DNA from 4 places in the Bradyrhizobium sp. SZCCHNR2028 genome. Region 4 is predicted to be linked to each of the others. Evidence: predicted binding sites of a transcription regulator. Region 4 holds the regulator's gene; each other region holds the start of a gene.

Evidence for each region. The regulator LexA, encoded in region 4, represses DNA repair genes until DNA is damaged. The targets are predictions, from matches to a motif close to TGTTCNNNNTGTGTTCNG.
Region 1: QX121_RS01135 (single-stranded DNA-binding protein) is a predicted target of LexA. The motif match lies at 4,157-4,174, and genes of this name have one in related genera.
Region 2: QX121_RS16925 (DNA recombination protein RmuC) is a predicted target of LexA. The motif match lies at 5,471-5,488, and genes of this name have one in related genera.
Region 3: QX121_RS03530 (ribonuclease T2) is a predicted target of LexA. The motif match lies at 2,013-2,030, and genes of this name have one in related genera.

Annotation. Positions count from the first base shown of each region.
Region 1 is NZ_JAUHJF010000001.1:231,958-239,205, forward strand. It holds gene QX121_RS01115 (outer membrane protein) at 158-898, opposite strand; gene QX121_RS01120 (outer membrane protein) at 1,111-1,896, opposite strand; gene QX121_RS01125 (outer membrane protein) at 2,170-2,925, opposite strand; gene QX121_RS01130 (outer membrane protein) at 3,118-3,873, opposite strand; gene QX121_RS01135 (single-stranded DNA-binding protein) at 4,335-4,835, shown strand; gene QX121_RS01140 (DUF2306 domain-containing protein) at 4,894-5,292, shown strand; gene gyrA (DNA gyrase subunit A) at 5,463-7,248, shown strand, end outside.
Region 2 is NZ_JAUHJF010000009.1:146,835-154,082, forward strand. It holds gene dapE (succinyl-diaminopimelate desuccinylase) at 1-658, shown strand, start outside; gene QX121_RS16905 (methyl-accepting chemotaxis protein) at 678-2,735, opposite strand; gene truA (tRNA pseudouridine(38-40) synthase TruA) at 2,890-3,627, opposite strand; gene fmt (methionyl-tRNA formyltransferase) at 3,745-4,680, opposite strand; gene def (peptide deformylase) at 4,822-5,349, opposite strand; gene QX121_RS16925 (DNA recombination protein RmuC) at 5,519-6,751, shown strand; gene QX121_RS16930 (AmpG family muropeptide MFS transporter) at 6,795-7,248, shown strand, end outside.
Region 3 is NZ_JAUHJF010000002.1:75,640-82,887, reverse strand. It holds gene QX121_RS03550 (NAD(P)H-quinone oxidoreductase) at 1-334, shown strand, start outside; gene QX121_RS03545 (DUF3617 domain-containing protein) at 386-931, opposite strand; gene QX121_RS03540 (hypothetical protein) at 1,000-1,305, opposite strand; gene QX121_RS03535 (hypothetical protein) at 1,474-1,938, shown strand; gene QX121_RS03530 (ribonuclease T2) at 2,071-2,775, shown strand; gene QX121_RS03525 (23S rRNA (adenine(2030)-N(6))-methyltransferase RlmJ) at 2,911-3,771, shown strand; gene QX121_RS03520 (cold-shock protein) at 4,025-4,240, shown strand; gene QX121_RS03515 (porin family protein) at 4,517-5,152, opposite strand; gene uvrC (excinuclease ABC subunit UvrC) at 5,397-7,248, shown strand, end outside.
Region 4 is NZ_JAUHJF010000001.1:114,791-122,038, reverse strand. It holds gene QX121_RS00585 (MBL fold metallo-hydrolase) at 1-471, opposite strand, end outside; gene QX121_RS00580 (LysR family transcriptional regulator) at 556-1,509, shown strand; gene glp (gephyrin-like molybdotransferase Glp) at 1,742-2,953, shown strand; gene lexA (transcriptional repressor LexA) at 3,160-3,858, shown strand; gene QX121_RS00565 (hypothetical protein) at 4,118-4,558, shown strand; gene QX121_RS00560 (hypothetical protein) at 4,782-5,000, shown strand; gene QX121_RS00555 (ComEC/Rec2 family competence protein) at 4,955-7,246, opposite strand.

The sequences.
Region 1 (7,248 bases), 120 kb from region 4:
ACACTCGCGGCCAAACCGCGTTTTTACGGGCAAGTTCCAGAAAGCCTATGTCACTCAACTGCTTCGTTCCGGGTGTGGCGAGCCGGCAAGGTGGCATCAGGGCAACAAAAAAGGCCGGCTTTCGCCGGCCTTTCTCGGAACCTGTCGGTTGCAGGTGTCAGTACTTGGCGATGACCGGGCCGCCGAAATGGTAGCTGAGGCCGGCCTTGACGGTGTGGACGGTGTCCTTCCACTCGGAGCGGTTGGTTGCGAAAGCGCTGTACTGGATCGCGCTCTTGCCGAAGTCGAGATAGTTGTACTCGAGCTTGGCCGACCAGTTCGGCGCGAACATATACTCGGCGCCGGCGCCGACCGTGTAGCCCCAGCGGGTGGTGTTCTGGCTGAAGACGTTGCCGGGGACGCCGTCATAGCGATGCTGCAACTGGCCCACCGCGGCGCCGCCGCTGACGAAGAACAGGGCGGGGCCTGCGGCATAGCCGAGGCGGCCCTTGATGTCGCCGAAGCTGGTCAGCTTGGTGAAGAAGGTGTCGCCGAGGCCGGCATTGACCACGGCGGAGCGGCCGTTGATGTCGGCCCAGTGATAGTCGCCTTCGAGGCCGAACACGACGTTGTCGACCTGCCAGTTGTAGCCGACCACGCCGCCGACGAAGCCGCCATTGGTGTTGTAGTTCTGGGTGCCCAGGAAGCCCGGCGCATTGAAGCGGCCGAGGAAGGTCTCCTTGCTGGTGCCCCAGCCGCCGCCGCCCTGGATGCCGGCGTAGAGGCCCGACCAGCTCAGGATCTGCGCGACCATCGGCGGCGCCTTCGTATAGGGACGTGCCGCCATGTCGGCCGCCGAAGCGGACGTGGCCGTTGCGATGCCGACGAGCGCCGTCGTGATCACAAACAACTTCTTCATCAAATTCTCCCCCGGGAGGTTGGAATGACAAGCGATGGGCAAGTCATACACAGGGCATCCCGGCGAGGCTGTAACGCGCCCGCCACAGAAACGAAAAAGCATTATAAATCATATATTTAGCACAAAAACGCCGCGACGCTGCCGGGCTGTTGACACGAAAAAGGCCGGCGCGAGGGCCGGCCTTTCCGAATGCGCGCGAGCGGCGGCTTTTTTCAGTAGCGCGTGCCCATCGGCGCCCCGAATCGATAGTTCACCCGGACTGTCGCCATGTCGATGTCCTGCTTGATGGTATCGACGCGCGACAGCACGGTTGCGGTGGCCGGGAAGCTGATGTCGCGCGAGCCCATGAACAGGTGGTCGTACTCGACGGCGACCGACCAGTTCGGCGCGAAGCCGAACTCGACGCCCGTGCCGACGGTGCCGCCCCAGCGGGTCTCACTGGCGGAATCCAGCAGCGTGCCGACCGGGAAGGGCGCAGCCGCATTCGCCGTGCCGGTGTATTTGTTGTGGGTGACGGCGGCGCCGCCCTTCACGTACCAGAGCACGTTGCCCCAGGCGTAGCCGACCTGGCCGGTGAACAGGCCGATCGCATCGGTCTTGGTGTTGTTGGTGATGCCCGCAGCCAGCGCCGCCGTGCTCGCATTGGACGACTTCAGGTCGGTCCAGTTGCCCTGGGCCTCGACGCCGAACACCCAGCTCGCCGCCTGCCAGCGATAGCCGACCTGGCCGCCGATGAGGCCGCTCGAGGCATTGTGGCAGCCTTCGGACTGGGTCGGCACGACCGGCACGCCGCCGACGCGATTGAGCGTCCAGCAGTTGTGGCTCCAATCGGCGCCGCCATTGACGCCGAGGTAGAACCCGGCCCAGTTCGGCAGCGGCGTGACATAAGCCGGCGGTGGCGCCTTGCTGTAAGGGCGCGTCGCGAAGTCGGCCGCTGAGGCCGGCGCCAGTCCCAGCGCCGCGGCGCTTGCGGTCAAGATCAAGGTCGTCTTCTGCATTCGTCTCTCCCCAGTCCCAATACACCACGCTCCGGATCCCTCCGATCCGGGCCCACGCGAAGGTGGCCTGTTGCTGGTTGTAGGAGAGACTGCTTTCTAAACTCGTGATCGGGAGCAGGCGCGTGGCGGGATGTGCCGAACGTACTTAAGCGCTGGTAAAGATCGCGACCGGTCGTGCAGATCGCAGAGCTGTCCCGAAGCGCGAGGGGCGGGTGAGCGCTTGGCGCGTCAGACCCTCGACCACCAGTCCTCGAGGGTCAGCGCTTGGAAAAGTCAGTGCTTGGATACGACGGGGCCGCCCCAGCGATAGTTCACGCGGACCGTCGCCATGTCGACGTCCTGGCCGACCGCATCGGTCCGGCCCGCGGCTCCACCGGGAACGCCCGAGAAGCCCAGGGTGCGGTTGCCCATGAACAGGTGCTCGTATTCGGCTGCGACCGACCAGTTCTTGGCGAAGCCGACCTCGACGCCGGTGCCGACAGCCGCACCCCAGCGCGTGGCGCTGGACTGGTCGAGCACACCGCCAGTTGCCGTGGACAGACCGTTGTACTTCTCACCCGCAACCGCGGCGCCGCCCTTCACGTACCAGAGCACGTTGTTCCAGGAATAGCCGATCTGGCCGGTGAGCAAGCCGATCCCATTGATCTTGGTCTGGTTGGTCACGGGCGGGACGAACTGGCTGGTGTTGCTGCCCTTGAGGTTGGCCCAGTTTCCCTGGCCTTCGACGCCGAACACCCAGCCGCCGGCCTGCCAGCGATAGCCGATCTGGCCGCCAGCCAGCGCGCCGGTCGCATCATGGCAGCCTTCCGCGTTGGTTGCGGCCACGCCGGCGAAGCTGACCTTGTTGGTCCAGCAGGTGCGGGCCGATGCGCCACCGGCATTCAGGCCGATATAGAAGCCACTCCAATCATAGATCGTCGTGATCATCGCAGGCGCTTTGGTGAAGGTGCGCGCGGGCAAGTCGGCAGCGATGGCCGGCGCAATCCCCAGCGCCAGCGAAGTTGTCGCCCCCAGCAACAGCCTTCTCATCGCATTCCCCAAACCAAGTCCGACGCCCGCACGCACACTCTCACCAACGCCCACCCGCCGGACCTTGATAGCCCCTTCCGTCGTAAAAAGCCGTCACCCAAATGACACAACGGCCCAGCAAGTACCGGTTCTGGCACACAAAAAAGGCCGGCGCGAAGCCGGCCTTTCGACACATTCGATTTGCGCGTGCAATCAGTAGCGCGACACGATCGGGCCGCTGAAGTGATAGGAGATGCCGGCCTTGACGGTGTGCACGGTGTCGCTCCACTCGGAGCGATTGGCCGGAACCGCGCTGTACTGAATCGAGCTCTTGCCGAAGTCGAGATAGTTGTATTCGACCTTGGCCGACCAGTTCGGCGCGAACATGTACTCGGCGCCGGCACCGATCGTCCAACCCCAGCGCCAGTTGTTCTGAGCGAAGCTATTCGCCGCGCCGCCATTGAGCGCTGCGTCGTAGCGGTGTTGGAGATCGCCGACGGCAGCGCCGCCGCTGACAAAGAACAGCGCCGGACCCGCAGCCCAGCCGAGGCGGCCCTTGATGTCGCCGAAGCCGCGCAGCCTGGTGAAGTAGGTATCGCCGAGACCGGCGTTGATGACGCCCGACCGGCCGTTGATGTCGGCCCAGTGATAGTCGCCCTCGAGACCGAACACGATGTTGTCAACCTGCCAGTTGTAGCCGATCACACCGCCGATGAAGCCGCCGCTGGTGTTATAGTTCTGGGTGCCGGCAAAGATCGCCGTATTGGGCGCTCCGAAGAAGGTCTCGTTGCTTCGGCCCCAGCCGCCGCCGCCCTGCAGACCGAGATAGAAACCGGCCCAGGTCGGAAGTGGCGCCGGCGCCACCACCGGGGCCTTCGTGTACGGGCGGGCGGCGAGATCGGCGGCTCCCGCCGGCGTCAGCGCCCCCAAAACCATTAAGCTGACAGCTCCGAGAAAAATTCTTTTCATCCCAAGTCTCCCGCGTTGGGCGTCTCCAATTGGTCCCCGGAGACGCACTTCTGTGAAGTTGGTGCGACCACGCTTGCGGCCCCAATCCGTCCAGAAATATACGCTATTCAACCCTGGATACCGTCTCCCAAAAGCCACAGCCGAGGAGGAAGTGCGGCGAGCTAACTTGATGAAAGTTAATCCCTTTTCCGTGAATAAGGGAACTTTTTGCGGGTTCCATTGCGAGAAGTTGCGGTTCCATCGAGTTCCGCGGAACTCGACGCACGGTTGTAGACATATGCGCGCGAACAAAACTGGAACAATGGCCTTCCGCCTGCTATATGTGGATAAGCAATGGACAGGGCGGGTGGACCGCGCGGCAACCGTATAGGGTCCGCCGCGAGAGGAAGGGTTAGCCACCGGACGCCGTGAGGCCGGTGTGGACGGCCGGTCCGATGATCGAGAACCGCGGGAGAGTGGTGATGGCGGGTAGTGTGAACAAGGTGATTCTGGTCGGCAATCTTGGCAAGGACCCCGAGATCCGGCGTACGCAGGATGGGCGGCCGATCGCCAATCTGAGCATTGCGACGTCGGAAACGTGGCGCGACAAGGCGACCGGCGAGCGCAAGGAAAAGACCGAGTGGCACCGAGTGGTGATCTTCAACGAGGGCCTTTGCAAGGTCGCCGAGCAGTATCTGAAGAAGGGCGCCAAGGTTTACATCGAGGGCGCGCTGCAGACCCGCAAATGGACCGACCAGAGCGGTGTCGAGAAGTACTCGACCGAGGTCGTTCTGCAGGGCTTCAACTCGACCTTGACGATGCTCGATGGCCGGGGCGGCGGCGGTGGCGGCAGCTTCTCCGATGACATGGGTGGCGGCGATTTCGGCAGCAGCGGTCCGTCGATGGCGCCGCCGCGCCGCGCGGTCGCTTCGGCCGGTGGTGGCGGACGCAACAGCGACATGGACGACGACATTCCGTTCTGAGGCGCAGGGGCGGCCGCACGACGTTCAGGCCGCTGCCGTCTGACCACGGGGGTGTTGCATGAGCTTCGCACCGCTGCTCGCTGCTGAACCCGCCGTCCAGCTGCACGCCGTCGCCGCGATGACGGCGTTTGCGCTGGGACTCGTCCAGTTCGCGGCCCCGAAGGGGACCTTGCCGCATCGAACGATCGGCTGGGTCTGGGTCGCGCTGATGGCGGCCGTTGCGGTCAGCTCGTTCTGGATCCACACCATCCGGCTGGTCGGGCCATGGAGCCCGATCCACCTGCTGTCGCTCTACACGTTGGCCGTGCTGCCGCTTGCGGTGTGGGCTGCGCACCGCCATCGGGTGGCGGCCCATCGCCGGGCCATGATCACGCTGTTTTCCGGTGCCCTCGTGATTGCCGGACTGTTCACGCTGCTGCCCGGACGGATCATGCACAAGGTGGTCTTCGGGCCCTAGCCAGAGACGGTTCCCGAGCAAGCCTCGCGGAGCCGTGTCATGTGGTTAAGTCCCTGGAAAGGCGAGCAGAAAAAGCGCAGCCCACCTCGGTTTGGGGGTGGCCTGCGGCGCGCTCCTGCGCTATATGATTCCAAGCGATTTTCGCGTGTCAAAACCGACCGGTATCCCCTTTGTCCGATAAAGAAGATGAGAAGCCCGGCGAGCCGGGCGGACCTTCCGACATTCGTCCCGTTTCCATCCTCGACGAGATGAAACGCTCCTACCTCGATTACGCGATGAGCGTGATCGTGTCGCGAGCGCTGCCCGATGCGCGCGACGGCCTCAAGCCCGTGCACCGGCGCATCCTGTATTCGATGTACGAGCAGGGGCACACGCCCGACAAGAAATACGTCAAGTCCGCGCGCGTGGTCGGCGACGTCATCGGTAAATATCATCCGCATGGCGACCAGTCGATCTACGACGCCATGGTGCGCATGGCGCAGGACTTCTCGATGCGCGTGCCGCTGATCGACGGCCAGGGCAATTTCGGCTCCGTCGACGGCGATCCGCCGGCCGCCTATCGATACACCGAAGCCAAGCTCGCCAAGTCGGCGATCCCGCTGCTCGACGACATCGACAAGGACACCGTCGACTTCCAGCCGAACTACGACAATTCGGACAAGGAACCGTCGGTTCTTCCGGCCAAATATCCGAACCTGCTGGTCAATGGCGCCGGCGGCATCGCGGTCGGCATGGCCACCAACATCCCGCCGCACAATCTCGGCGAGGTGATCGATGCCTGCATCGCGCTGATCGACAATCCCGCGCTCACGATCGATGACCTCATCAACATCATTCCGGGGCCGGATTTCCCGACCGGCGGCATCATTCTTGGCCGCGCGGGCGCCCGCTCGGCCTACCATCTGGGCCGCGGCTCGATCATGATGCGCGGCAAGGTGACGATCGACACGATCCGCAAGGATCGCGAGGCGATCATCATCTCCGAGATCCCCTACCAGGTGAACAAGGCCACGATGGTCGAGCGCATCGCCGAGCTGGTGCGCGAGAAGAAGATCGAAGGCGTCGCCGACCTGCGCGACGAAAGCGACCGCGACGGCTACCGCGTCGTCGTCGAGCTGAAGCGCGACGCCGTGCCGGACGTCGTGCTCAACCAGCTCTACAAGTTCACGCCGCTGCAGACGAGCTTCGCCGCCAACATGCTGGCGCTCGACGGCGGCCGCCCGCAGACGATGACGTTGAAGGACCTGCTGACGATCTTCGTCGCGTTCCGCGAGCGTGTCGTCACGCGCAGGACCAAGTTCCTGCTCAACAAGGCGCGCGACCGCGCTCATATCCTGGTCGGCCTTGCCGTGGCCGTGGCCAATATCGACGAGGTCATCAGGGTCATCAGGACCTCGCCCGATCCTGCGACGGCGCGCGAGGCGTTGATGTCGCGCGACTGGCCGGCGCGCGACGTCGAGGCCATCATCACGCTGATCGACGATCCGCGCCATCGCCTGGCCGAGGACGGCACCATCCGGTTGTCGTTCGAGCAGGCCAAGGCGATTCTCGACCTGCGTCTGCAGCGCCTGACCGCGCTCGGCCGCGAGGAGATTTCCGACGAGCTCGACAAGCTCAAGGTCGAGATTAACGACTATCTCGACATCCTGCGCTCGCGGGCGCGGGTTCAGGGCATCATCAAGGACGAGCTCGCCGCCGTGAAGGCGGAGTTCGGCACGCCGCGCCGCACCGTGATCGCCGAGCAGGAAGGCGAGGTCGAGGACGAGGACCTGATCCAGCGCGAGGACATGGTCGTGACCGTGTCGCATGCGGGCTACACCAAGCGCGTGCCGCTGTCGGCCTATCGGGCGCAGCGTCGCGGCGGCAAGGGCCGCTCGGGCATGCAGACCCGCGAGGAGGATTTCGTCAGCCGGCTGTTCGTGGCCTCCACGCACACGCCGGTGCTGTTCTTCTCGT
Region 2 (7,248 bases), on a different contig from region 4:
CGGCGAGCCGTCCAATCAAGAGGTCATGGGCGACTGCATCAAGATCGGCCGCCGCGGCTCGCAGTCCGGCACCCTGATCGTCGAGGGCAAGCAGGGCCACGTCGCCTATCCGCACCGTGCCTCCAACCCGGTGCCGGACATCTCGCGCCTGATCGTCGCACTGTCGGACGAGCCGCTCGATCATGGCAGCGCGCAGTTCCAGCCGTCGAATCTCGAATTCACCACCGTCGATGTCGGCAACACCGCAACCAACGTCATCCCGGGCCTGGCGCGGGCGAAGTTCAACATCCGCTACAATGACTGCCATACGCAGGAGACGCTGCGCGCGCTGGTGGAAGAGCGGCTCGCCAAGGCCTGTGGCAACCGCATCCGCGCCCACATCGACTGGCTGCCGTCGAACTCCAACGTGTTCCTGACCAAGCCCGGACCGTTCACCGACCTCGCCGTCGCCGCGATCGAGAGCGTGACGGGGCGCAAGCCGGAGCTGTCGACCACCGGCGGCACCTCGGACGCGCGTTTCATATCGAGCTACTGCCCGGTGATCGAGTTCGGCCTGGTCGGCCAGACCATGCACCAGATCGACGAGCGCGCCTCGGTCGCCGACATCGCGACCCTGACGAAGATCTATCGCGGCATTCTCGAAAGATATTTCGCCTGAGCGGCCCGCCTGATCCTGATCAGGCGGCCTTCACCTCCGCCAGGAACTGATCGACCTCGCGACGCAGGTCGGTGGCCTGGCCGGCAAGGCTCGCCGCGGAGTCGAGCAGCGAGCGCGCCGATCCGCGGGTGTCCGCGGCGGCCGCGCTGACCAGCGCGATCGACGACGAGACGTCGTTGGTGCCGCTCGCGGTCTGCTGCACACTGCGGGCGATCTCGCGGGTCGTGGCGCTCTGCTCGGCCACCGCGCTCGCCACCGCACCGGTGACGCCGCTGATGGTGTTGACGACGGCGGCGATCTTCTCGATCGCGGCCACCGTGCTGCCGGTCTCGTTCTGGATCGCGGCGATCTGGCTTTCGATCTCTTCCGTGGCCTTGCTGGTCTGCGAAGCAAGGCTCTTCACCTCTGACGCGACCACGGCAAACCCCTTGCCCGCCTCACCCGCACGCGCGGATTCGATCGTGGCGTTGAGCGCGAGCAGATTGGTCTGCGAGGCGATGGCGCGGATCAGTTGCACGACGTCGCCGATGCGGGTGGCGCTGCCGGCGAGCGTGCGCACCTTGTCGGTGGTGTCGAGCGCCTGGCTGGTCGCGTTCGAGGATTCCGACGCGGCTTCCGCGATCTGTCGGGTGATCTCCTTCATCGACGCGTCGAGCTCCTCGGAGGCAGCCGCCACCGTATTGACGCCAGAGGTCGCCTGCGCCGCCGCTTCGGCCACGGCGGTGGCACGGGACGCGGTGGTGCTGGCCGAGCCGTCGAGCGTCTCGGCCGATTGCTTCAGGCCGCTCGCGGCATCGCTCAGCCGACCGCACAGCGTGTCGATGACCTCGCCGAACCGCCGGGTGAGCGCCTCGATCTTCTGCCGGCGCGCATCGCGCCGCGCCTCGGCATCGGCGCCCTGCAGCGACAGCCGGTCGGCCTCCGCCGACTTCTCCTGCAGAACGCCGATGGCGTTGGCGAGCGTGCCGATTTCGTCGGTCCGATCGCCATATCCGATCTCGACGCTGCGCTCGCCACCGGCGATCCGACGGATCATTTCGGTCAGATTCGACAGCGGCTTGATCACGCGGGCATTGAACCAGACCGTTCCCAGTGCGGCGGCCGCGACGTTGATCAGCAACAGGACCAGCGCCAGGGCAAAACGGGTCTGCGACTCGGCAATCGCGACCTCGCTCTGGCTCAGCGCCTCGGCGAGGGCTGCATCCCGCAGCGGCAGGATCGTATCGAGGATCGGGAATACGGACCGCAGGAACTGGTCGGGATCGAGCTCGAGCACCTTGCCCCGGTTCGGCGCCACCTGCGACGAATAGAACTCGCCGCCGCGGGCCCAATAGCCATTCTCGACCTCGGTCAGGGCCGCGAAGATCGGCTTCTGGTTGATCTCTGCGGCAGCGAGCTTGGCCGTCGTCCAGATGCGCTCGATGCGTCCCTTGAACGTCGCGAGCGCCTCGGCCGGTTCACCCGCCATCGGCTGCTTGGTCGCGATCATGCGAACGAACGTCGTCGTGGCGCGACCGGCCCAGTCGCGCAAATCCCAGCCGATCACGGCAAGACGCGCGGCCTGGCCGACCGCTGGATTGGCCGCATTGATCCGGCGCACGATCACGTCGACATGGCTGCCGGTCGTTTCCTGGATCGTGAACATCTGCGGCACGTAATCACGGACGATTGCTTCGGATCGCGCCGCCTTGGCCTGCGCGACGGCATCGAGAGCGGCCCCGCGCGTCGCACGCAATTTCTGCTGGATCGAGTCCAGCGCGGCGGTGTCTTCACTCAGCAGCGCCAGGCTGCGCGCCTTGGCGAAGGCGTCGTCAGAGCCTTGAAGTATCTTCTGCAGCGCGGCCAGCTCGTCCGAGTTCGCCGGATTCGGCGACGCCAGGCGTGGATTGACCATGGCGCGCTCGAGGTTCAGCTTTTCCGGCAGCCGCAGCATGGCGGCCAGCAGCTGCGTATCACGGCCTGCCGTCCTCGCGGCCTGCAGCGAGGTCAGCTGCTGCCAGGCGAACAACATGGTTGCGAGCAGGCCGATGACGGCCCCGAGCAGCAAAGAGAGCAGGAAGACTTGACGAATGCGCACGATCGACCTCGCTGGACAGCAGCCTGAGGTCCGGATAGCAGCGAGGGCTTCAATTTGGAGTTAATGAATCCTGTCCCTTACTCCCGAAACGACTACTCATTAGGATAATCATTGGCAGCTAATAGCGATTCGCGGGTTCCACTGCAGAACAATCTCAATAGTCGACTTTCACGAGATAGAGGCCTTCCGGCGGCGCGACGACGCCACAGGCGGCGCGATTGCGCGCGGCGAGCGCGGCAGCGAGATCATCGGCGCTCCAGCGGCCCTGCCCGACCCACACCAGCGAGCCAACCATCGAGCGCACCTGGCTGTGCAGATAGGAGCGTGCGGAGGTGAGGATGGTGATGGCATCGCCGTCCCTGACGACGTCGAGCTGATCGAGCGTCTTCTCCGGCGATTTTGCCTGACATTCCGTGTCGCGGAAAGTCGTGAAATCATGCTTGCCGATCAGCCGCTGGGCCGCCGCGTGCATCGCGTCCGAGTCGAGCCGCTGCGGCACGCGCCAGACGCGGCCGACCTCGAGCGCGAGATTGGAGCGGCGGTTGACGATGCGATAGCGATAGTGCCGCCTGCGGGCGGAGAAGCGTGCTTCGAAGGTGTCGGGAACGATCTCGGCGTCGAGCACCGCGATCGGGTTGGGCCGCAGATGCGCGTTGAGCGCGTCGCGCAATTTGTCGGGCCGGAATTCTTTCTCAACGTCGCAATGCGCGACCTGACCGGTGGCGTGGACGCCGGCATCGGTGCGCCCCGAGCCATGCACCCGGGTCGGCACGCCACAGGTCGCCTGCACCGCCGCTTCGAGCGCGCCCTGCACCGACGGCAAGGTCGCCTGCAGTTGCCAGCCGCAGTACGGCGCGCCGTCATATTCGATGGTGAGCTTGTAGCGGGGCATCTGACCCGATCGAGTTTTGCCGTCATTGCCGGGCTCGACCCGGCAATCCATCCCTGGACGAAGCTTGTTCTTGAGATGGATGCGCGGGTCAAGCCCGCGCATGACGAGATGAGGTGGTCAGCCGAAACGCAGGCCCGGCGCGATACGGGTGCCGCGCAGGAAATCCGCGGCCTTCATGGGACCCTTGCCGGCGCGCTGTAGCTCGGTGACGCGGATGGCGCCGTCGGCGCAGGCGATGGTGAGCTGCTCGTCAAGAACGGCGCCCGGCTCGCCCCCGCCGTCGGCAAGCGCGCAGCGCAGGATCTTCAAGCGGACCGCTTCGCCATCAAGCGTGAACTCACTCCAGGCGCCAGGAAATGGCGACAGGCCGTGGATGTGCCGCAGCACCGCGTGGGCCGGCTTCGTCCAGTCGATCCGCGCCTCGGCCTTCTCGATCTTGGCGGCGTAGGTGACGCCTTCCTCTGCCTGCTTCGTCAGCGTCAGCCCGCCGCGCTCTAGCGCCGCCATCGCGCGCACCATGAGATCGGCGCCGATCCGCGACAGGCGGTCGTGCAGATCGGACGCCGTCATCGCGTCGGTGATCGCAAGGCGCTCGGCCATCGCGACATCGCCGGTGTCGAGCCCGACATCCATCTTCATCACCATGACGCCGGACTCGGCATCACCCGCCATGATCGCGCGGTTGATAGGCGCGGCACCGCGCCAGCGCGGCAGCAGGGAAGCGTGGAGATTGTAGCAGCCGAGCTTGGGCGCATCGAGAATGGCTTGGGGAAGGATCATGCCGTAGGCGACGACCACGGCCGCATCGGCCTGATGAGCCTGAAACTCGGCCAAGGCCTCCTCGGTCTTCAGCGTCTTCGGCGTGAACACGGCAATGCCGAGCCGGCGCGCCTCGGTCTCGACCGGCGTCGGCTGCAGCGCGAGGCCGCGGCGGCCGCCGGGTTTCGGCGCGCGCGTATAGACCGCCGCGATCTCGTGGCCGTGGCCGGCGAGTTCGAGCAGGGTCGGCACGGCGAAATCCGGCGTGCCCATGAAGATCAGGCGAAGCGGCATCTGGTGGAAGATCCTGCATTGCCGAATCCTCCGCGTCATGGCCGGGCTTGTCCCGGCCATCCACGTCGAGCTGCCTGTAACGCGCGGCGAGACGTGGATGCCCGGGTCAAGCCCGGGCATGACGGAGGAGAGAGTTAACCGTTACTCGCTGGCGCGCTTGGCGGCCTTGGTGAACTTCTTCATCACGCGGTCGCGCTTCAGCTTCGACAGATAGTCGATGAACAGCACGCCGTTGAGATGATCGATCTCATGCTGGATGCAGGTGGCGTAGAGCCCCTCGGCATCCTCCTCGCGGACCACCCCGTCGAGATCGGTGAAGCGCACGCGAACGCGTGCCGGCCGCTCGACCTCCTCGTAATATTCGGGGATCGACAGACAGCCTTCCTCGTAGAGCGACAGCTCGTCCGACTTGGCGATGATCTCGGGATTGATGAAGACGCGCGGCTCGCGCTTGCCCTCCCCGTTGGCATCGGGCTTGGCCAGATCCATGGTGATGACGCGCAGCGGCTGCGCGACCTGGATCGCTGCGAGCCCGATGCCCGGCGCGTCGTACATGGTCTGGAACATGTCGTCGACCAGCTGCCGGATCTCCAGCGTGACCTTCTCGACCGGCTTGGACACCAGCCGCAACTGCCGGTCCGGCAGGATGATGATTTCTCTTAGGGACATGGCGCGCGATTTAAGCCGCGGAACCGGCGCGGTCAATGTGATGGCTCGCGGTTAAGACTTCACTAACCATGAATTTCAACGTTTCGTTAACCATGATTCTTAACGTGCCCTTAACCATAATTGTTCTCTCTTCGTTCGCGAGCTTGCGCGAATCGGATAGACGGGGGTGATGACCGTCAGCCAATCCCTCAATCCTGTCGTCGTCATCATCGGCGACCTGCCCATCAGGGCGAGCGATGCGCTGATCGGATTCGGCGTACTGGTGCTGCTGCTGCTCGTGATCATCGTGGCCGCCGTGGCCCGCTCCGGACGGCGCGGCGCGGAGCTCGCCGCCCAGCAGGCGATGCGGGCTGACGAGCTCGAACAACGGTTCGGCGAGATGATCCGCGTCCAGAGCGAGGCCTCCGGCCGGGTCGACGCGATGGCCCAGCTGCTCGCCGGCCGTCAGGTGGACCTGGCCCGCAGCGTGAACGAACGGCTCGATGCGGTCACCCACCGCGTCGGACAGTCGATGGAGCAGAGCACGCGCCACACAATGGATAGTCTGCGCGTGCTGCACGAGCGCCTCGGCATCATCGACAACGCCCATCGTGATCTCAGCGAGCTGACGACGCAAGTGACGACCTTGCGCGACGTCCTCGCCAACAAACAGTCGCGCGGCGCCTTCGGCCAGGCGCGCATGGAGGCGATCGTCCAGGACGGGCTTCCGAAGGGCAGCTACGCGTTTCAGCACACGCTCGCCAGCGGCAAGCGGCCCGACTGCGTCGTGTTCCTGCCCGATTCGCGACCGCTGTGCATCGACGCCAAGTTTCCGCTGGAAGCCGTGACCGCGCTGCACGACGCCGTGACCGAGGAGGAGAAGCGCGCCGCGGCGCAGCGGCTGCGCACCGACGTGCTCCGCCACGTCAATGACATTGCCGAGAAGTACCTCGTGGTCGGCGAGACGCAGGACACGGCGCTGATGTTCGTGCCGTCGGAATCGGTCTATGCCGAGATCCATGACGGCTTCGACGACGTGATCCAGAAAGCCTATCGTGCCCGCGTCGTGCTGGTGTCGCCGTCGCTCCTGATGTTGGCGATCCAGGTCATGCAGCAGATCATGAAGGATGCGCGCATCCGCGACGCCGCCGACCAGATCCGCAACGAGGTGATCAACCTCGGCGACGATCTCGGCCGCCTGCGCGAGCGCGTGCTCAAACTGCAGAAGCATTTCGGCGATGTCGGCGAGGACATCCGCCAGATCCTCATTTCCGCCGACAAGATCGAGAAGCGCGCCGCCCGCATCGAGGAGCTCGATTTCAGCAAGCAGGATGCGCCGGTGGACTCACCACGCATCGCGCCGGTTACCGGCACGACGCCGGATCTGTTTCCGCTGGCGGGACGCGTGCAGGTGGGGGAGTGATGGTGGCGTCGCGAAGGCCGTTCAAATCTGCTACCACCCGCCCATGACCGCACCTGACGCCGCTTCCGAGATCCCTGCTGCCGCTCCAAAGCCCGGCGCTGCCAAACCCGCCCCCACCTGGCGCGAGAGCATGGCCGTCTACTTGCAGCCGCGCGTGCTCGTGGTGCTGTTCCTCGGCTTCTCGTCGGGACTGCCGCTGGCGTTGTCCGGCTCGACGCTTCAGATCTGGATGCGTGAGCTCGGCGTCGATCTCGGCACGATCGGGCTGTTCGCCCTCGTCGGAACGCCTTACACGCTGAAATTCCTTTGGGCGCCGCTGGTGGACGCGCTGCACGTGCCGCTGCTCACGCGCGCGTTTGGACGGCGGCGCGGCTGGCTGGTGTTCGCACAGCTGCTCTTGATCGGCGCCATCCTGCTGCTGGCGCTCACCGATCCGGCACATGCGCCGTTCATGGTGGCGCTGGCCGCGCTGCTGGTCGCCGCGATGTCGGCGACCC
Region 3 (7,248 bases), on a different contig from region 4:
CGCAGGCGCTCACATCGCGCAGGACCTTGCGGCGCTCGCAATGGGCGGACGGATCGCCCTGCTCTCAGCCGGACATGGGAACGAGTTGGCGGTGCCGCTGCGCGGCCTGATGGCGCGCCGGGCCAGCATCACCGGCACGTTCCTGCGTTCGACGGCACTGGACCTCAAACGACGCATCGCGGCCGACCTGCGGCAACGCGTCGGGCCCCTTCTCGGGACGGCCATTCGGCCGCACATCGACAGCATCTATCGCTTGTCCGAGGCGGCCGATGCGCACACCCGCATGGAGACGAGCCGACATATCGGGAAGATCGTGCTTTGCGTCCGCGAATGAGCGACGATCCATGTCTCTGCGCTCGTGCCGCCAAACGCAACGGCCGCCCGCCTACTGCTTGGCGCCCGGAATGAGGTTCTTCAGCTTGTTCATGTCCTTGATGTTCATCTTCATGCCACCGGGCATGACGATGTCGCCGGGCTTCTGGTCGGGCTTGCAGGCGCCGAGCCACTTCGCCTCGATGGTCATCGCGGTCTCCTTGGCGGCGCCGGCGGCACCGCCCTGGATGCGCGAGGTGGTCTTCACCGTGTAGGCCGAGTTGAAGTCACCGGTGATGTCGGCGTGCGAGGTCGTGTTCATGCCGCCGAAGCTGCAGACGGCATCACTGACATAGCCGGTTGCGGTCTTCTGGATGTCCTGCTTGGAGCAGACCTGCTGCGCCATCGGCGAGGCCATGTTGTTCATGTCCCTGTCGGTGGTCTCGTCGGTGCAGTGCTGCATGGTCATCTCCGGCAGCTGGCCGCCGGACCTGACCATCTTCAATTCCCACAGGCCCGCCTTGCGCACCGGCAGGTCCACGGCACGGGCCTCGTGACTCGCGGTCACGCTGAGGAGACAGCAGGCCAGAAGGCCGATGGCAGTGCGTGTGCAGGTCATGTGTTCCGTTCCGGCTCGTTGCGCGATGTCGGAGCGAATGCCGCCAAAAGATGGCAATTAGGAGAACGTTAGTACAGCGTCCGCAGCGGCCGTTGCGCCGAGCCATAGGGCACCCAGCGGCAGGCGAACGAGACGTAGCCGCCATAGCGCGCATCGACGGCGCGGAACTTCGCGACCTTGCCGTAGGAGGCGCAATGATCGACCGCGAGCTGGCGCGCATCCGTGCTCTGGGCCAGCTGATAGGCGATGATGCCGCCGGTGTCGTTGCCCTTGAAGGGCGGCACCACGTCGGCCAGAGCCGGCGCGGCGGCCAGCAGCATCCCGACGGCCGCGAGGCCTGCAGTCTTCACGAGTCCGGCCTTCAGCGTCCGCATTGCATTCTCCTTGAGCTGGCCTGCCATCCTAAAGGTCCTGTGCGGTCAAGAAAAGAACACCAGCCTCGCGTTAACAGGACTAATCGTGGAGTGTTGCCGCGTTGCACTTGACCTCCTGTGGCCGCCGCGGCACGGTCCACGCTCCCGGATCAGCCTTGCGGACGGCCCATGCGCGACTTCAGCTCACCTTTCAAGATGTTCGGCGCCGCCTGTGGCGCGCTGCTTGCCGCCATCGTCGCCACCGCCCCGGCTCAGGCCGCCAATCCGCTCGAGATGAACTTCTGGCTGTCCGGCCCGAAGTACGAAGGCCGGGTTGCCCCCTGCGAGGCGGCCATTCCGACCATCGTGTCGCGATTCCAGGACAAGGAGAGCACCTTCTGGAATTCCTCGCTGACGATCACCGGCGTCGCCAACGTCCATGAGATCGCCTTCCGCCCCTGGCAGTCCGACAATATTCCGCGCCGCTTCTGCACCGGCAGCGTGATGATCAGCGACGGCAAGGCGCGCACCGTCAACTTCTCGATCATCGAGGATGGCGGCTTCGCCGGCTATGACCAGGGCGTCGAGTTCTGCGTCGTCGGCCTCGATCGCAACTGGGCCTTCAATCCGGCCTGCCGCGCCGCCAAGCCCTGATTCGATTTTGTCGGACCATCGGCCGCTCGCGCGGGCGGCCGGCTGACGAATGGCTGCCTCGGGGCAGCCATTTTTGTTCTTGAAATGTTCCGGCGCGCTGCTAGGCTCCTGGCATTGTCCGGGGAGTTCGCCATGTTCGATTGCCTGCGCCGACCTGCCGTCCTGTTGTCCATAACGATCGCCTGCTTTGCCCTCTTGGTGGGTGTGCTCGCGGCTGGCTCCGCCGAGGCGCAGGACCGTCGCCAGAACGCGCCGGGCGCGTTCGACTTCTACGTTCTCTCGCTATCCTGGTCGCCCTCGTACTGTGCCGAAGCCGAGGAGCGAGGCGGCCGCGGCAACCGGTCCCAGCAGTGCGGCGGCCGGCCCTACTCGTTCGTCGTGCACGGGCTGTGGCCGCAATACGAGAACGGCTACCCCGAATATTGCGAGCAGCCGGCGCCGCGCCTGCCGCGCAACATCATGACCTCGATGCTCGACCTGATGCCGGCGCCGGGCCTGATCTACAACGAGTGGGACAAGCACGGCACCTGCGCCGGCCTGTCCGCGAAGGCCTACTTCGAAATCATCCGCAAGGCCCGCGCCGCCATCAAGATCCCGCCGGAATTCCTCGATCTTGCGGAGGCCAAGACGGTGGCGCCGGGGGCGGTCGAGGAGGCCTTCATCAAGGCCAACCCCAAGCTCACGACATCGGGCATTGCCGTCACCTGCAACCGCACCAGGCTGAGCGAGGTCCGGATCTGCCTGTCGAAGGATCTGGAGTTTCGCAACTGCGACGAGATCGACCGCCAGGCCTGCCGGCGCGACGAGGTCAACATGCCGCCGGTCCGCGGCGGCTAGCGACGGCCGAATCGGGCGACCGCAGTGCGTCGGCCTGCGGCGCCTCTCGCCGCGGCGCTGATCCGATGCTCTCTGGATCCATCCGGCGCATCGACGGGGTACCCTTTTGACGCGGAACGGCGTAACTCGTGCCGCATGAACTACCGACACGCCTTTCACGCCGGCGGCTTTGCCGACGTCATCAAGCACATCGTGCTGACGCGCATCCTGGTCTACCTCCAGGAGAAGCCCGCTGCGTTCCGGGTGATCGACACCCATGCCGGCGCAGGCCTGTACGATCTCACCGGCGACGAGGCCATCCGCAGTGGCGAGTTCCTCACCGGCATCGCTCGCGTGCTGCAGGCGCGCTTCTCCGAGCAGGCCTATGCACTCTTGTCGCCCTATCTCGACATCATCAGATCGTTCAATCCGAAGGCCGAGCTGGTTGCCTATCCCGGCTCGCCGCTGATCGCCCGGGCGCTGCTGCGGCCGCAGGACCGCATGACCCTTTGCGAGCTCGCACCGATCCCCCGCAAGCAGCTGATCGATCAGTTGCGCCGCGACACCCAGGCCCGCGTCGTCGATCTCGACGGCTGGGTCGCCCTGCCCGCCTTCGTGCCGCCGAACGAGCGCCGGGGCGTGGTGCTGATCGATCCGGCGTTCGAGGCCAAGGATGAGTTCGAGCGCCTCGCGGACCGCTTTGCTGCGGCCTTCGCAAAGTGGACCACCGGTATCTACGTGCTCTGGTATCCCGCCAAGAGCCGGCGCGCGACGGAAGAGCTGACCGATCGCGTCGCGGCGCTCGCGGCCGCGGCCAAGCCGCCGGGCAAGGTGCTGCGGATCGAGTTCAGTGTTGCGCCGCAGATCGAAGGCGAGGCGCTGACCTCGACCGGGCTGCTGATCGTCAACCCGCCCTGGACATTGCATGACGAGTTGAAGCTCATCCTGCAGGAACTGCAGAAGCCGCTCGGCCAGGGCGGCGCGGCGCGCTTCCGGATCGAATTCCCCAAAGCTTGAAACGGCGACTGGTCGAAAAGCCGTAGTCAATCGGCGCGGAACCGTATTATTGTGTCTAATTGTAAGACTGGCTTTACGTTCCGCTTCCGCGAATGGTTGCGGCGGGGTGATCAAGGCCTAACAAGATCCAGACGATCCGGCGTGGCGAGCGCTGGGCGTTAAGGTGGCCAACGCTTTCCGATCAAAGTGATGTCCGGTCGGACGCTGCGCAGAGCGCGCAGTGGAGGAAGCATTGCGGGGGAGGAGTTTCCCGATGGCCATGACTGGGACGGTCAAGTTCTTCAATGGTGAGCGCGGCTACGGCTTCATCAAGCCGGACGACGGTGGACGCGACGTGTTCGTGCACATCACGGCGGTGGAGCGCGCGGGCCTGAAGGATCTGACCGAGGGACAACGGATCAGCTTCGAGGTCGAGCCGGACAAGAAGGGCAAGGGCCCGAAGGCGGTGAACCTGGTCCTGTCGTCTTAGAGCGAGCCCACCAGGCGACGGTTCACGCACCAGCGTGAGACTGCAGCCGCGGGCGCCTCGACGGCACCTCATTCGTTCGTTTGGAAGCTGCCGGCAGCGCCGCCGGCTCGCGTGCACAGCATTGCCGGCTCGTACGTGCAGGCCGCGCGCGATGCTGCATGCCTCCAGATTGCACGGAGCACTACGACAAAAGGGACTCCGACAAAAAAATCCCGGCCGCGCGAGCGGCCGGGAGGTTGTCGTTCGACGTTTCTTCTTCCTATTCCCTCGTTGCCATCAGAAGTGGAAGTTGATGCCTGCGCGCACCACTCCAAACCGATAGTCGTTCTTCGCCCCCGTGATGACGAAATTGCTGCTGTCGAGATCGACGTAGAGATACTCGATCTTGGCGGTCCAGTTCTGCGCCAGGCCGAACTCGGTGCCGGCGCCGAGCGTCCAGCCCACCGTGGTGTGCGATTCCGAAAGACCGAAGGTCTCGGCGCGCAGGCCGCCAAAGGCGAGGCCGCCGGTGCCGTAGAACAGGATGTTGTTGAAGGCGTAGCCGGCGCGGCCGCGCAATGTGCCGAACCACGGGTTCGAGAACTTCCACGGCGCGAAGGTGTCGTTGGCGCCGGTCAGGTTGATGTCGCCCTCGGCGCCGAACACCCATGGGCCGTTCTGCCAATTGTATCCCGCGGTCAGGCCGCCGGTGAGACCGGACGGCTTGGTCGGGTTGTTGCCGACGGTGCCCCATTCGTAGCCCAGCGTGCCGCCGAGATAGGGGCCGGCCCAGCTATAGGCGTTGAGGGGCTGGTTCACGGTATAGGGCGCGCCGCGCCCATAGCCGAGATCGGCCGCCTGCGCCGAGACCGATCCGAGAGCCGCCGCGCCAAAGCCCGCCGCGGCGGCAGCACCGACCAAGAACCTGTTCATCGCTCACTCCACGCAACTCGCCGTCACCACCCGGAGCATGCGCCGCGCGACTGTGCTGCGCGGGCCGACGTGGTTACGGAACTCTCGCTTCTTTCGTGAGCTTTTATCGAGAGTTTTAGGTTAAGCCGTTGTTAAGCCGGGTTACCCGGCCATTAACGTGCTTAACGAAGCGTTACCGCCCTGCCCTGTGCATGGCGCCATCGCAAGCTGGCGAGGCGGCGCGGCAGCGCTTAATTTGTTGGACATGACCACCCACAGCTCCGACCCATCCAAGGCGCCGACGCCCCCGAGCCGGCGTGGCGCCTCTGCCGACCTGCCCCCCGAGGCCATCGACACGCCCGACCTCGATCCCGCCGCCCCGGCTGCGGACGAGGACGATGACGGCCGGCTGCCGGAGCTGGCCGAGGAGAGCCTGGAGGCGGTCGGCGAGGGCCCGCTGGCGATCGGCCATGCCGCGATCGAGAACGCGGTGCGGCTGGCGCCGACCTCGCCCGGCGTCTACCGCATGCTCAACGCAGCCCATGACGTGCTCTATGTCGGCAAGGCCAAGAACGTCAAAAAGCGGCTGTCGTCCTACGCCCGCGCCAACGCGCCGCTGCCGGCGCGCATCCTGCGCATGATCGCCGCCACCGTGACTGTCGAGATCGTCTCCACCACCACGGAGACCGAGGCGCTGCTGCTCGAAGCCAACCTGATCAAGCAGCTCAAGCCGCGCTTCAACGTGCAGCTGCGCGACGACAAGTCGTTCCCCTACATTCTGATCACCGGCGACCATTGGGCGCCGCAGATCCTCAAGCACCGCGGCGCGCAGTCGCGACCCGGGCGTTATTTCGGACCGTTCGCCTCGGCCGGCGCCGTCAACCGCACCATCACGGCGCTGCAGCGCGCCTTCCTGATCCGCTCCTGCACCGATTCGTTCTTCGAGAGCCGCACCCGCCCCTGCCTGTTGCATCAGATCCGCCGCTGCGCGGGTCCCTGCACCCAGGAGATCGACTTCCCCGGCTACACCGAGCTCGTGCGCGAGGCGACCGACTTCCTGTCCGGACGCAGTCAGGCCGTGAAGGCGCTGCTGGCAGGCGAGATGGAGAAGGCGTCTGGCGAGCTCGAATTCGAGACTGCCGCTGTCTATCGCGACCGTCTCGCGGCGCTGTCGGCGATCTCCTCGCAGCAGGGCATCAACCCGCGCACGGTCGAGGAAGCCGACGTGTTCGCCATCCACCAGGAGGGCGGCTATTCCTGCGTCGAGGTGTTCTTCTTCCGCACCGGCCAGAACTGGGGCAACCGCGCCTACTTCCCGCGCGCGGAGAAGAGCTATCTGCCGGAGGAGGTGCTGTCGGCGTTCATCACGCAGTTCTACGACGACAAGCCGCCTCCGAAGCTGATCCTGCTGTCGCATGAGATCGAGGAGGCCGAGCTGCTCGCCGAGGCACTGTGCGTCAAGGCCGGCCACAAGGTCGAGGTGTCCTGCCCGAAGCGCGGCGAGAAGAAGGACCTCGTCACCCACGCGCTGACCAATGCGCGCGAGGCGCTGGGCCGCAAGCTCGCCGACACCGCAACGCAAAGCCGGCTGCTGGAGGCGATGACCACGACGCTCGGCCTGCCGCAGGTCCCGAAGCGCATCGAGGTCTACGACAACAGCCACATCCAGGGCACCAACGCGGTCGGCGCGATGATCGTCGCCGGCCCCGACGGCTTCATGAAGAACCAGTACCGCAAGTTCAACATCAAGTCTGAAGGTCTCACGCCCGGCGACGACTACGCCATGATGAAGGAGGTGCTGCAGCGCCGCTTCAAGCGGCTGGTGTCACCGTCGGAGAAGGATGTCGCACGCGCGGCCAAGGAGGACGACGTGCCGCAATGGCCCGACCTCGTCATCATCGACGGCGGCCGCGGCCAGCTCAATGCCGTCCGCGAGATCTTCACCGAGCTTGGCGTCACCAACGTCGCGCTGATGTCGGTCGCCAAGGGCCCCGATCGCGACGCCGGCCGCGAGACGCTGTTCGTCCCGGAGCGGGAGGCGATCAAGCTCGAGCCGCGCGACCCCGTGCTGTATTTCATCCAGCGCCTGCGCGACGAGGCACATCGCTTCGTCATCG
Region 4 (7,248 bases):
CGCCAGATAGGCGCGCTCGCGGCCTGAGAAAACGTACCGGGCGTTCGGAAACACCGGCGTCCAACGGCCATCGGCAAGCTGCGTATTCCACCCCACATGATCCGCGTGCAGATGCGTCATCAGGACGAGATCGACATCGCCAGGGGCGACGCCGGCCGCCCGCAGCCGGTCGAGAAACGGCTCGTTCAAGCGATGCAGAACTGCTGCGCCGGGCCGCTCCTTGTCATTGCCGGTGGCCGTGTCGATCAGGACCACCCGCTCCGGCGTCCGCACCAGCCAGCTATGGATGCTCAGGCGCAACGATCCCGTGTGCGGATCGACCGATCCCGGCCCCACCTGGCCTCGTTCCCGAACGATGCTGTCTGCTTCTACGCCCGGAAACAAAAACTCTCCCTCGACCGCATCGAGGCCGATCTCGAAGATCCTCGTGATGGTGGCGTCTCCGACGCGATAGGTCGTGATGTCCTGCATGTCTGGCGGCCTCGATCCGAACGGTGATCTTGTCTGGGCCGAGATCTACGACTAGGTCATACATTCCTCAAATCGATCCAACTCATGCAGTCCATCGACCACTTCGATCTTCGCTCCTTCGACCTCAATCTGCTGGTCGCATTCGACGCGCTGATTCAGGAGCGCAGTGTCACGCGCGCGGCGGCGCGCCTCAAGGTGGGGCAGCCGGCAATGAGCCATTCGCTGTCGACGCTTCGCGTGCTGCTGCAGGATGAGCTGTTCGTCCGCGTCGGCACGATCATGCAACCGACGCCGCGGGCGGCGGCGCTCGCCGGGCCGGTTCGAGCAGCGCTGGCGCAGATGCAGGCTGCGCTGCACGCCGCACCGGAGTTCGACCCGGCGACCGAGCAGCGCACCATCCGCTTGGGATTTTCGAGCGAGGTCGAGCTGCTGCTGATCCCCGAGCTTGCGGCGGCGCTCCGTCGCTCGGCGCCCGGCGTGCGGCTTCTCAGCCGGCCGACCGAACGCAACGAGGTGCATCGTTTGCTCGACGATGGCGCCTTGGATGTTGCGGTCGGCTGCTTCGAGGCCGTCGCACAGCGGCACAGATCCCAGTTCCTGTTCGAGCAGGCTCTGAGCTGCGTCTACAATCCAAAGCGCATCGCGATGAAAACGCCGATCAGCCTCGCCGACTATCTGTCGCTTCCCCACGCGCTGGTGACGCTGACCAACAGCCTGCAGGGCTGCCTGGAGGCGGCGCTTGACGAGATCGGGACCGAGCTCAACGTGGTCTCGGCCTCCTCGGATTTCCTCAGCGTGCTGGCGACGGTGGCCGCGTCACCGGTGATCACGACGATACCGACCAGGATGGCAAAGCTCTACGGGCCGCGGTTTGGGCTGACGCTCTGTCCCGCGCCGTTGAAGCTGCGGCTGCCGGCCGTCTCGATGGTCTGGCCGCTGCAGCTCGATCGTGATGCAGCATCGGTCTGGCTGCGGAACATGGTGGCGGATATCCTGCACACGACCGAGCGCGCCGCCTGTCGCGCGGCTGCTGGATAGAACGCGGGGCGGGAGCTAATCGGAACGGCGCATCGGCCAACGCCTTGGCACTGCGGTCGACCTTCTGCGCACTGATTGCAGGGTTTCTCGCGCGGTCGTGAGGCAGCGGCCCGGACGCGGCCAACATCAGACGATCAGAAGGCAGGAAGCGGCCTGAGCCCTTGGCCGGGCCGTGCGCGTTCGGTTAGAAGGCGACTCATTCGATCTGCCGTCTCCGTCCGAAGGAACTCTCATGGCCCTGATGCCGGTGTCTGATGCGTTGTCCGCCGTGCTCGCCGGCGCCGAGCCGCTGGCCGAGGAGCTGGTGACGCTGGACGAGGCCCATCACCGCATCCTGGCCCGCGACCTCGCGGCGCTGCGGACGCAGCCGCCCGAGGCGATGTCGGCGATGGACGGCTACGCCGTGCGCGCGGCGGACGCAGCCCAGGCCAAGGTGCGGCTGAGGGTGATCGGCGAGGTCGCGGCGGGGCGGCCGTTCGATCGCGTGGTCGGACCCGGCGAGGCGGCGCGCATCTTCACTGGTGGCGTTGTCCCTGAGGGCGCCGACGCGGTGGTGATCCAGGAGGACACGATCGCCGAAGATGGCCACGTCGTGATCACCGAGGCCGCGATCAAGGGCCGGCACATCCGGCCCGCCGGCGTCGACTTTCATGAGGGCATGGTGCTGCTGAAGGCGGGCCGCCGGCTCAGCGACCGCGACCTGTCGCTGGCGGCCAGCATGAATCATCCGGCACTGCCGGTGCGGCGCCGGCCGAAGGTGGCGCTGCTCGCCACCGGCGACGAGCTCGTGATGCCTGGCTCGACGCCCGGCCCGGGCCAGATCGTCTATTCCAACGGCTACGCCCTGCGGGCGCTGGTGCGCAGCGAGGGCGCGACACCGATCGATCTCGGCATCGCCGCGGATACGATGGAGGCCACGATCGCCGGGATCCGGCGGGCGCGCGAGGCCAAGGCCGACATCCTGATCACGACCGGCGGCGCCTCGGTCGGCGATCACGACCTCGTCAAGCAGGCGCTCGAAGCCGAGGGCGTCGAGATGGCGTTCTGGAAGATCGCGATGCGGCCGGGCAAGCCGATGATGCACGGACGGCTCGGCGACATGAGGGTGATCGGACTGCCCGGCAATCCGGTGTCGTCCTATGTCTGCGCCATCCTGTTCCTGGTGCCGCTGATTCGGCGGCTGCTCGGCCGCGACGAAGCTCGCATGCCACGCGAGACCGCCCTGCTCGGCCGCGAACTCGGGGCCAACGATTCGCGCGAGGACTATCTGCGGGCGCAGCTCGAGGAGCGCGCCGACGGCACCCTGATCGCAACGCCGGTGACCCAGCAGGATTCGTCGCTGCTCGGCAATCTCGCGCTCTCGCAGGCGCTGGTGATCCGGCGGGCGTTTGCGCCGAAGGCCGCCGCCGGCAGCCCGTGCGAGATCCTGCGCCTGCCGAGCTAGGCCGTTTCCCCCGGCAAAGCCCGGTCCGTTCACTACAATTTAAGGATTGCGGAACACACATCGAACATATAGTGTCCGTTCATGATTTGTTTTTAGTATGTTGCGGGCGACGCGATGATGGTCCGACTCCAAGGCGCTCTCAGCCGGTTTGTGCTCAAGGCGCAGCTCCTGGACTCGGACGACAACAAACTGGGGACCAGGTCGAGATGCTGACGCGCAAACAGTACGAACTTCTGCGGTTCATCAACGAGCGGCTCAAGGAAGCCGGCGTGCCGCCGTCCTTCGACGAGATGAAGGATGCGCTCGATCTGCGCTCGAAGTCCGGCATTCATCGCCTGATCACGGCGCTCGAGGAGCGCGGCTTCATCCGCCGGCTGCCCAACCGCGCCCGCGCGATCGAGGTGATCAAGCTGCCCGAGCTGTCACAGGCCGCCAACAACCGCCGCGGCTTCACCCCATCGGTGATCGAGGGCAATCTCGGCAAGGTGCGCACCAGCACTCCCGCGCTGGACGATGGCGAGCGCCCCGTCGCAGTGCCGGTGATGGGCCGCATCGCCGCCGGTACCCCGATCGAGGCGCTACAGACGCGCAGCCACACCATCAGCGTGCCTGCCGACATGCTCGGCAACGGCGATCACTATGCGCTTGAGGTGCGCGGCGACTCCATGGTCGATGCCGGCATCCTCGACGGGGACATGGCGCTGATCCAGCGCAACGAGACCGCCGACACCGGCGACATCGTGGTAGCGCTGATCGACGATGAGGAAGCGACGTTGAAGCGCTTCCGCCGCCGCGGCGCATCGATCGCGCTGGAGCCGGCCAACACCGCCTACGAGGTCCGCATCCTGCCGCCGAACCGGGTGAAGATCCAAGGCAAGCTGGTCGGGCTGTATCGCAAGTACTGATCGCGGACGCGATCGGTCGATCGGCGACGGGCGCACGCGCTTCGCCGCCGATCGAAATTGGTCACGCGCGAATGCACCTCAGGATGTGCAGCGCGGCATGCTCAAACGCTTGTGATCGCCCGCGGGCGCACGCGGTGCAGATCAGCGCAGAATTGCCGTGAAGCGCGCGCTAACATCACCATCGATGTCCACTCTGATAGAGGCCTGCGCCTGTCCGGGGGGAGCGTGGGTCGGCTATCTCTCAACGAGGAGCGATCCGATGTGTGACTACAGCCTCCATGCGGTTGCGTCCCGTCCCGCCAAGGTCGGCGAGACGTTGATCTCGACGACGTTTCGCGGCACCGCCACCCGCGGCTTCGCCCTCGAGAGCGAGCCGACCGTCGCCGTCTGCATGCTGCCCGGCACCGAGTTGGCATTTGTCGAGGACGTCCGCTACGACAGCCGCTGGCTCTGGACCCGGACGATCCGCGAGCGCGTCGCGAAGTTCAACAGCATCGAGACGCACATCCCCGATCGCCATCACGACGCGATCGAATTCGCCGACGGCCGCCACGTGCTGGTGACCCAGCTCTGCGAGGGCCAGCGCGTCACCGTGCTACAATTGCCGGTCAGCAAGCAGCCGGCCGAGCGCCGCCCGGGCGTGGCGGAGGACGTTCCGGCTTCGCAGGCCACACCGATTCGCCGCATCAGCATCACCTGAGCGCCTGCGCGTCCGCATTTCTCTCGGTCATGAGCGAGCTTTCGGCCGGGGGAGATTTGGTTTCTGCAAGCGCAAGGTCCTTTCGGGCGAACCTCACGCTCCGGCATCGCATCGAATAGGAACGACATCCCTCGGCCGGCATTGTGTGCCGGGGGAGCTTGCCGCCGCGGTCAACAAGATCGATTGGAACAAGGCCGACCGGATCACCGAGCCCGGCCGCTACATGCTTCCGTTCGGATGGCTAACGGTCACGGTTGATGACATCGCCGTCTGGCAACGATATCCGGGCGCTGCGTTCACGCTGGTCGAAGGTCCCTCGCTGTTCGATGGACCCGACGACACCGAGTATCATCTCAGCACGTTGTATCATCTCAGCACGTTCGAGCTGTCCGGCGCTCAATCCTGCTCGCCCTGCTCCGTCTCCGGCGGCGTCGCGTCCTGAAGCCGCGACACCGGCGCACGCGGCGTCAGCGTCGTGTCGAACTCGCCGGCCTCGGCGGGCGCCGGCCACCACGGGCGGTCGGTGCCGCCGGCGCGCACCGGCGTGACGGAGAAGCCGGTGCCCCGCTGCACCAGCATCAAGGCGCCCTGCTGCTGCAGGCGCTGGCGATCGATGACGGCCGCCGCGCAGGATGACGGCGCGGCGCGCGCGGTGACGATCAGCGCGGCACGGGCGCAATCATCTTCGAGCGCCTCGGTGCGCAGGGTCAAGGCGGCGAATCGGCCGTCGAGCATCGCGACCACGCAGCCCGCCTCGTCGCAGGAGACGCCATCGGCGAGCGATGAATCCGCCGGCAGCCGGGCATCGGCGTCGGCCGCGAGCCACTCCTTGGTGGCGAACACGTCCTTGCCGGTGCGCATCACATGCAGGCGCCCGTCACGGCCGCGCACCGCCACCGCGCGCCCATCGCCGGCGATCAGCACGTGGGGCAACGGCGTCGTGGCGGCCCACGCGGTGGCCACCACGAGCCCGACGGCACCCGACCAGCGCAGCGGTGTGCGCAGCAGGCCGATCAGGATGACGCCGAGGCTGGCCAGGATCAGCGGACCGATGCCGAAGCCCGGGATGCGCCCGACCGCGCCAGGCAGCGCCGCCACCCAGCGCGTCACCGCGATCATCCAGTCGATGCCGAGGCCCATCAGCGTCCACCAGGGACCGTCGAGCCCGAACGGCGCCGCCAGCAGGCCGAGCAGTCCGGCGGGCATCACCAGCACCGAAACCACCGGCATCGCCGCGAGATTGGCGAGCACGCCATAGGGCGTGACGCGATGGAAGTGGAACGCGGCATAGGGCGTGGTCGCAAGCCCCGCGATCAGCGAGGCCAGCAGCAGCATCGCGAGCTCGCGGCCGCCCCACAGCGCGATGCGCTGCGTCGTGGAGCTGTCCGGCGTCGCAAACAGTTTGGGCAGGCCGAACTGCACCAGCGCGACCAGGCCGAGCGTCGCCGCGAACGACATCTGGAAGCTCGGATGCACCAGCGCTTCGGGTGCTGCGATCAGCACGATCATCGCCGCGACCGCGAGCGTGCGGAAGGTGACGGCGCGGCGATCGACCATGACCGCGATCAGCACCACGGCCGTCATGAAGAACGATCTCTGCGTCGCGACCTCCGCGCCCGACAGCAGCAGGTAGAACGCCGCCGCGACCAGCGCCGCCGCGGCCGCCCATTTCTTGATCGGATGGCTGATAGTGAGGCCGGGGATCAGCGCAAGCAGCGCGCGCACGGCGAAGAACACGACGCCGGCGACGACGGCCATGTGATAGCCTGAGATCGACAGCACGTGGCCGAGGCCGGAGACGAACATCGCATCGTTGACATCGGGCGTGATGGCGTCGCGCCGGCCGGTCAGCAGCGCGGTGGCGATGGCGCGCTCATCGCCCGTCAGACGGGCGCGGATGCGTGCGTCGATCGCATCGCGCAGGCCCTGCATGGCCGCCGCATAGCCCAGGCCGAAGCCGGCGGCCTGCGGCGGCGTCGCCGTCGTGATCGCGCCCATCACGAAGCCGGAGGCGCCGATGCCCTGGAAGAACATGTCGCGCGCGAAGTCGTAGGATCCCGGCCGCACCGGGGCCATCGGCGGCAGCAGCCGCGCCTTGAGCTGCACGAAGCTGCCGACCTCGGGCGCCGTGCCCTTACGCACCGCGAGCCGCACGCGCGCGAGGCTGATGCTGCTGCGCTGGCTCTCCATCGCGGCGACGCGCAGCACGATCCGATCGCTGCGCTCGCGAATGTCGCGCGCCTCGACGAAGCCGGACAGCGCCACCGAATACAACGGCCGCGCCAGCACTGGATGAGCGACACGCGCGGTCTTGATGGTCGCCGCGGCAAAGCCGCACGCTGCAGCTGCGATCATCACGGCAACCGGAAACATCCGATGCCGCCGCATCATGATGGCGACGATGCAGAGCAGCGCCGCGGTGGTGGCGGCGATCCAGAGCACCGGCTCGTGATCGGCGGTGAAGTACAGCGCGATGCCGGCCCCGAACGCCACCGGCACCCAGGGCAGCAGCCGGCCTGCCCCGGCCTCCTCGACCGCCCAGCTCTTCAGGCGGGCGGCGAATGCCGACGACGCGCCGGCCCCGATCGCGGGCCAGCCGCCGGCCAGCGCGCCGCGCGGCGGCCAGACATCGGCCATCGCGCCCGCGATCCCGCGACGCCCTCCCGGCGGCCTGACCGGCTCCGCCATTG